2 regions of the Streptomyces sp. NPDC031132 genome follow, and region 1 is predicted to be linked to the other one. Evidence: riboswitches for the same ligand, from Rfam matches in the RefSeq annotation. Region 1 holds a riboswitch; the other holds the start of a gene.
What was found. A riboswitch is a leader RNA that binds a small molecule or an ion and turns the genes downstream of it on or off. The one in region 1 is predicted to bind glycine.

Region 1 (3,402 bases):
GTCCGTGTCGGTCGAGGACACCTTCGACGTGGACCTGCACGACCGGGTGCGGATCCGGAACGAGGTGCAGAGACTCGCCGACCGGTGTGTGCACCGGCTGCGGGACTCGGGGCACTCGGGGCGCACGATCGTGCTGAAGGTGCGGCGGTACGACTTCTCGACCCTGACGCGCTCCGAGACGCTGCGGGGGCCCACCGACGACCCCGCGGTGGTGCGGGAGGCCGCGGCGCGGCTGCTGGAGGCGGTGGACACCACGGGCGGCGTGCGGCTGCTGGGCGTGGGCGTGACCGGGCTGGCGGACTACACCCAGGAGGACCTGTTCGCGCAGTCCATGGCGGCGGAGGCGGCTGCTGAAGCCGCTGCGGAGGCTGCCGCGGCGGGCGAGGACGTGGCCGCCGAGCAGGACAGGGCTGCGGAGCCCGGAGGGACGGGCGGGATCGGAGGGACGGGCGGGTCCGGTGGCCTTGCTGGTCCGGCAGGGCCTGGTGGGCCCGCAGGGGCCCCCGAAGGCGCGGAGCCGGACGGGGAGGCGGGGCCCGCCCGGGAACGCCGCTGGGCGGCCGGGAGCGACGTACGGCACGCCGTGTACGGGCCGGGGTGGGTGCAGGGCAGCGGGGTCGGGAGGGTGACCGTGCGGTTCGAGCAGCCCGGATCTCCACCGGGCCGGGTGCGCACCTTCCGGGTGGACGACCCCGAGCTGGAGCCGTCCGATCCGCTGCCCCTCGTAGGGGAACCCGCGGTGGGGGCACCCGTACCGGAAGAGGGCTAGGGGGTTTCGTCCCCGTTCGCCAGGCGGCCGAAGTCGCGCTGGATGTCCGACGGGAGGGAGACGTCCAGTCCGTAGTGGTGGTAGAGCTGCAGCTCCTGTTCGGGGGAGAGGTGGCGGCCGACGCCGAAGTCCGGGGCTTCCTTGATCAGGGAGCGTTCGAAGGGGACCCGCAGGGTGTCGTCGACCACCTCGCTCGGTTCCAGCGGGACGAACGCGTCCCGGCTGAACAGGCCCGTCCGGACGGCGGCCCACTCGGGCACGCCCGTGGCATCGTCGAGGTAGACCTCGTCGACGGTGCCGATCTTGGTTCCGTTGCGGTCGAACGCCTTGCGGCCGATCAGGCTGCGCGGATCGATGTCGGTCTGCACGGTCCCTCCATATGGTCGCAACTCCTCCGTAACGACTACAAAAGTGCATTTCCGGGGTGGGGGCCACTCGAGGGAGGTCCCAGAACGTCGCTGGTAGGCTGGGTGACGGCTGTTGACCCTGTGCGGGAGAGTCCTCCGAGTGAGCATGACGGAGGCGCCGAAGGAGCAAATCCTCCCCGGAATCTCTCAGGCATACGTACCGCACGTGACGAGGCCACTCTGGAAAGCAGGGGCGGGTACCGGGTGCGCAGTGCCGGTTCCCCTCCTCACCGACGGTGAAAGCCGGAATCCGCGGGCCATCCCCGCGACTCCGGTGAAGCTCTCAGGTTGAGATGACAGAGGGGGAGGCCGTCCGGGTGCCCGCGCCGTGGTGCCCCTCGCAGGTCGTACGACCCAGGAGGCCTCCGTACATGACCGCCAACCGCATTCCGCTTTCCCAGCTTGAGCGAGGGATCCCCTTCGAGCAGCGCCACATCGGCCCGGATGCCGAGGCGCAGGCGAAGATGCTCGCCCACGTGGGCTACGGCTCGCTGGACGAACTGACCGCCGCCGCGGTACCGGATGTGATCAAGAGCGCCGAGGCGCTGAACCTGCCCGAGGCGCTGACCGAGGCCGAGGTGCTGGCCGAGCTGCGTTCGCTCGCCGACCGCAACCAGGTCCTGACGCCGATGATCGGCCTCGGCTACTACGGGACCTTCACCCCGCCGGTGATCCTGCGCAACGTGATGGAGAACCCGGCCTGGTACACGGCGTACACGCCCTACCAGCCCGAGATCTCGCAGGGCCGCCTCGAGGCGCTCCTGAACTTCCAGACCGTCGTCGCGGACCTCACGGGCCTGCCGACCTCCGGTGCCTCCCTGCTCGACGAGGGCACCGCGGCCGCCGAGGCCATGACGCTGGCCCGCCGCGTGGGCAAGTCCAAGGGGAACATCTTCCTCGTCGACGCCGACGCGCTGCCGCAGACGATCGCCGTGATCGAGACCCGCGCCGAGCCGATCGGCATCGAGATCGTCGTCGCCGACCTGTCCGAGGGCATCCCTGCCGAGGTCGCGGAGCGCGGCGTCTACGGTGTGCTCCTCCAGTACCCGGGCGCCTCCGGTGCCGTACGGGACATCAAGCCGGTCATCGACCAGGCGCACGGCCTCGGCGCGATCGTCGCCGTCGCCGCCGACCTGCTCGCCCTGACCCTGCTGACCTCGCCGGGTGCCCTCGGCGCGGACATCGCGGTCGGCACCACCCAGCGCTTCGGCGTCCCGATGGGCTTCGGCGGTCCGCACGCCGGCTACATGGCCGTCCAGGACAAGCACGCCCGCTCGCTGCCGGGCCGCCTCGTCGGCGTCTCCGTGGACGCGGACGGCAACAAGGCCTACCGTCTGGCGCTGCAGACCCGTGAGCAGCACATCCGCCGCGAGAAGGCCACCAGCAACATCTGCACCGCGCAGGTGCTGCTCGCCGTCATGGCCGGCATGTACGCCGTCTACCACGGTCCGGACGGCCTGCGGACGATCGCCCGCCGTACCCACCGCTACGCGGCCCTGCTCGCGGCCGGTCTGACGGCCGGCGGGGTCGAGCTCGTGCACGGTTCGTACTTCGACACCCTGACCGCCCGGGTGCCCGGCAAGGCCGCCGAGGTCGTCGCCGCGGCCCGCGAGGGCGGGGTCAACCTGTACCAGGTCGACGCCGACCTCGTCTCCCTCTCCTGCGACGAGACGACCCTGCGCGCCGACGTAGAGGCCGTCTGGGCCGCCTTCGGCGTGAGCGCCGACATCGAGGCCCTCGACGAGACCACCGCCGAGGCGCTGCCCGAGGGCCTGCTGCGCTCGGACGACTACCTGGCGCACCCGGTCTTCCACCAGCACCGCAGCGAGACCGCGATGCTGCGCTACCTGCGCAAGCTGGCGGACAAGGACTACGCGCTGGACCGCGGCATGATCCCGCTGGGCTCCTGCACCATGAAGCTCAACGCGACCACCGAGATGGAGTCGGTCACCTGGCCGGAATTCGGCCAGCTGCACCCCTTCGCCCCGGTCGAGCAGGCCGAGGGGTACCTCACGCTCATCTCCGAGCTGGAGGAACGTCTCTGCGAGGTCACCGGCTACGACAAGGTCTCCATCCAGCCGAACGCCGGCTCCCAGGGTGAGCTCGCCGGCCTGCTGGCCGTCCGGGCCTACCACCGGGCGAACGGAGACGAGCAGCGCACCGTCTGCCTCATCCCGTCCTCCGCGCACGGCACCAACGCCGCCAGCGCCGTGATGGCCGGCATGA
Region 2 (3,402 bases), on a different contig from region 1:
AGTCACCTGGCGCATCATGTGCTCGAGCTGCCCGGCCGCGGCCGTGCCTGACGCACTCACCCGGTACTCCTTCTTCGTCTGCCCGTCGTCCCACCCGTATCCGCACCCAGCTTAAGCGGCCCTATGGCAGGTAGAAGGGGCGTACGCGCGTAACGATGAAGTCGACCACCGGGTCCTGCACGGCGTCCAGGAGGATCAACTGCACGGGCCAGGGCGGCGGTACCCGGGTCAGGGCCCGGCCGAGGGCGTCCATCGGGGCGTTCCGCATGTCGGGCTCCCATCCCAGCAGCCGGACACCGATGTAGAGCTCCGGCTCCCCGCCCTCGACGCTGGCGAGGCAGCGGTGGGCGGCGGCGACCACGCCGGTGGCGCGGAACTCCTCGGCGGCGGCGGTCAGGAAGTCCACCGGGTCTTCCTGCCAGTCGGGCTCGTAGAGCCGGACGCGGCCGCCGGTGGCGGGGCCGTCGAGGGGGCTGCGGCCGATGCGGCAGAGCTCCGCGACGGCGGGCGGGGGCAGCGGGACGCCGACGGCCCCCTCGGGGTTCACGGCGATGCCGAGCTGCGGGGGCAGACCGCGGGCGAACTCGACGGCCGGGGCGACGGCGAAGTCCATGGCGGGTCCGGCGCAGGCGCGGAACTGGGCCTCGGAGCTGTAGACGGGGACGTACGCCGCCCCGGCGATCTCCATGGTGGGCAGCGTGAGGCCGGCCCCGTCCGGGCCGCCGCCGCCGGGCAGGGGCACCCAGAGCAGGCTCCGCCCGAGCACCTCGACGATCCGGGCCCCGGCGTCCGCCTGCCCGAGCGCCGCCCCGAGCACCTGTTCCAGCTCGTTGTCCGGCCAGCCGCCGCCCTGCATGTACGCCTCCGCTGATTCGCCCCACGCTGTCGGCCCGAGGTTAACGGCTCGGGCCCCGCCCCCTTCCGGGGGCTACGCCGACTCCCGCCGGAACGCTATGCGGGTCACGGACGCGGCCGAGCCGCGGTCCAGGAGGACCGCCGACGTGCAGCCCGCGGGGAGGCGGCCCGATTCCGCTTCGCGCAGCAGCCGGGCCACCGCGCCGCGATGGCGGGCGAAGGCGTACGCCGACACCCCGCGCCCCCGCGCCGCCTGCCCGGACAGGGCCTCCTCGGGGGTGGTGTCCAGCAGCAGCAGGTGCAGCCCCCGGCCCCGCCGCCGGGCGGCCGCGGCCAGCAGGCTCCGCACCCAGCTCTGCGTCCCGCAGTCGTGGACCACCGCCGAGGCCCCGGAGCGCAGCGTCCGCCACAGGCCCCAGTAGTGCGCGCAGCGGACCAGCGGCCGGTACACCGCGTACGGCAGCGCCCGCGGCATCCGCCGCTCCCAGCGCTCGCGCACGTCCTGGGAGTCGATGCCGCCGCCCTCCGCGGCCCGCTTGATCAGCGTGCTCTTGCCGCCGCCCGGCAGGCCGGACACCACGACGATGTCGCCTTCGGCGAAGCCGAGCCACTGCGGTCCCTGCGGCCCCCGGCCGCGCAGGTCCCGTACGGGACCGCCGACGGAGCACGCCCGCCGCGCCGCCGGCACTCCCTCCACGGCTCCCGTCCCGGTCGCCGCCAGCACTCCGAATCTCCGCACAGTGATCGCCTCCCCCCATCGGGCCCGCCGGGCCCCTCATGCCCACTGAGTGTAAAGAGACGGTAATCCGGCACCGCCCGGTTCCGGCCCGCGCTTCCCGGCCGCCTCACCGGTCCGTACGTTCTTTCGGGCCCGACCGTCCGATCGCCCGGACGGCGTGCAATGATGTGCGCCATCTGGACCAACTGCATACCGGCCGCTTGAATCCGCGCGGGAGAGTCCCGGCAGGCCGTTGAGGCCGCGCCCGGGCGCCGAAGGAGCAAGTTCCTCCCTTGAATCTCTCAGGCCCCGTACCGCGTGGATGAGGCAGATCTGAAAAGCGAGCCGCGCCGCCGTCCCTCACGACGGCATCCGCGTGCGCTCCACCCAAGGTGCAAGTCGACGTTCCCCGGGTCCGACCGGGAACTCTCGGCGAACCTCTCAGGTTCCGATGACAGATGGGGAGGATCGTCCTCGTCATGTCATGCCCTGGGACCCGGGAGCCACACCCATGAGCACTGCCCCCCGCCTGACCGCCCTCGATGCGCTGCACCGATCGCTCGGTGCCACCATGACCGATTTCGCGGGCTGGGACATGCCCCTGCGGTACGCCAGTGAGCGCGACGAGCACAACGCCGTCCGCACCAGGGCCGGCCTGTTCGACCTGTCCCACATGGGCGAGATCACGCTGACCGGCCCGGAGGCCGTCAAGGCCCTGGACTACGCGCTGGTCGGCAACATCTCCACCGTCGGCGTCGGCCGCGCCCGCTACACGCACATCTGCCAGGAGGACGGCGGGATCGTCGACGACCTGATCGTCTACCGCCTGGGCGAGACCGAGTACATGGTCGTCGCGAACGCCTCCAACGCCCAGGTCGTCCTGGACGCCCTGACCGAGCGCGCCGCCGGCTTCGACACCGAGGTCCGCGACGACCGCGACGCGTACGCGCTGATCGCCGTCCAGGGCCCGGAGTCCCCCGGCATCCTCGGCTCCCTCACCGACGCCGACCTGGACGGCCTGAAGTACTACGCCGGCCTGCCGGGCACGGTCGCGGGCGTGCCCGCGCTGATCGCACGTACGGGCTACACGGGCGAGGACGGCTTCGAGCTGTTCGTCGCCCCCGAGCACGCCGTGGAGCTGTGGCAGGCGCTGACCAAGGCGGGCGAGGGCGTCGGCCTGGTCCCGGCCGGCCTGTCCTGCCGCGACACCCTGCGCCTGGAGGCGGGCATGCCGCTGTACGGGCACGAGCTGACCACCTCCCTCACCCCCTTCGACGCGGGGCTGGGCCGGGTCGTGAAGTTCGAGAAGGAGGGCGAGTTCGTGGGCCGCGCCGCCCTGGAGGCCGCCGCCGAGCGGGCCGCCACGAACCCGCCGCGCAAGCTGGTCGGCCTGATCGCCGAGGGCCGCCGCGTCCCGCGCGCCGGCTTCCCCGTCGTGGCCGACGGGCAGGTCGTCGGCGAGGTCACCTCGGGCGCCCCGTCCCCGACGCTGGGCAAGCCGATCGCGATGGCGTACGTGGACGCGGCGCACGCCGCGCCCGGCACCTCCGGCGTCGGCGTGGACATTCGCGGTACGCATGAGCCGTACGAGGTCGTGGCCCTGCCGTTCTACAAGCGGCAGAAGTAACACCCGTACCCCCTACCGGCTCCCTACGGACGCCGTACGCGCGTCGCACGGGCGCCGTACCGGCCGTCTCAGTCCGCAAGACCACTGTTCGTATCCACTCCCCCGCATCCAGGAGAATCAGGTCATGAGCAACCCCCAGCAGCTGCGTTACAGCAAGGAGCACGAGTGGCTGTCGACCGCCGAGGACGGCGTCGCGACGGTC

Region 2: another riboswitch for glycine. It lies ahead of gcvT (glycine cleavage system aminomethyltransferase GcvT); the one in region 1 lies ahead of gcvP (aminomethyl-transferring glycine dehydrogenase).

The regions. Positions count from the first base shown of each region.
Region 1 is NZ_JBVIGX010000008.1:9,705-13,106, forward strand. It holds gene ACZ49B_RS14080 (DNA polymerase IV) at 1-769, shown strand, start outside; gene ACZ49B_RS14085 (PRC-barrel domain-containing protein) at 766-1,137, opposite strand; glycine riboswitch at 1,251-1,349, shown strand; gene gcvP (aminomethyl-transferring glycine dehydrogenase) at 1,548-3,402, shown strand, end outside.
Region 2 is NZ_JBVIGX010000001.1:409,606-413,007, reverse strand. It holds gene ACZ49B_RS01875 (enhanced serine sensitivity protein SseB C-terminal domain-containing protein) at 1-60, opposite strand, end outside; gene ACZ49B_RS01870 (enhanced serine sensitivity protein SseB) at 122-856, opposite strand; gene ACZ49B_RS01865 (AAA family ATPase) at 929-1,600, opposite strand; glycine riboswitch at 1,796-1,900, shown strand; gene gcvT (glycine cleavage system aminomethyltransferase GcvT) at 2,085-3,200, shown strand; gene gcvH (glycine cleavage system protein GcvH) at 3,325-3,402, shown strand, end outside.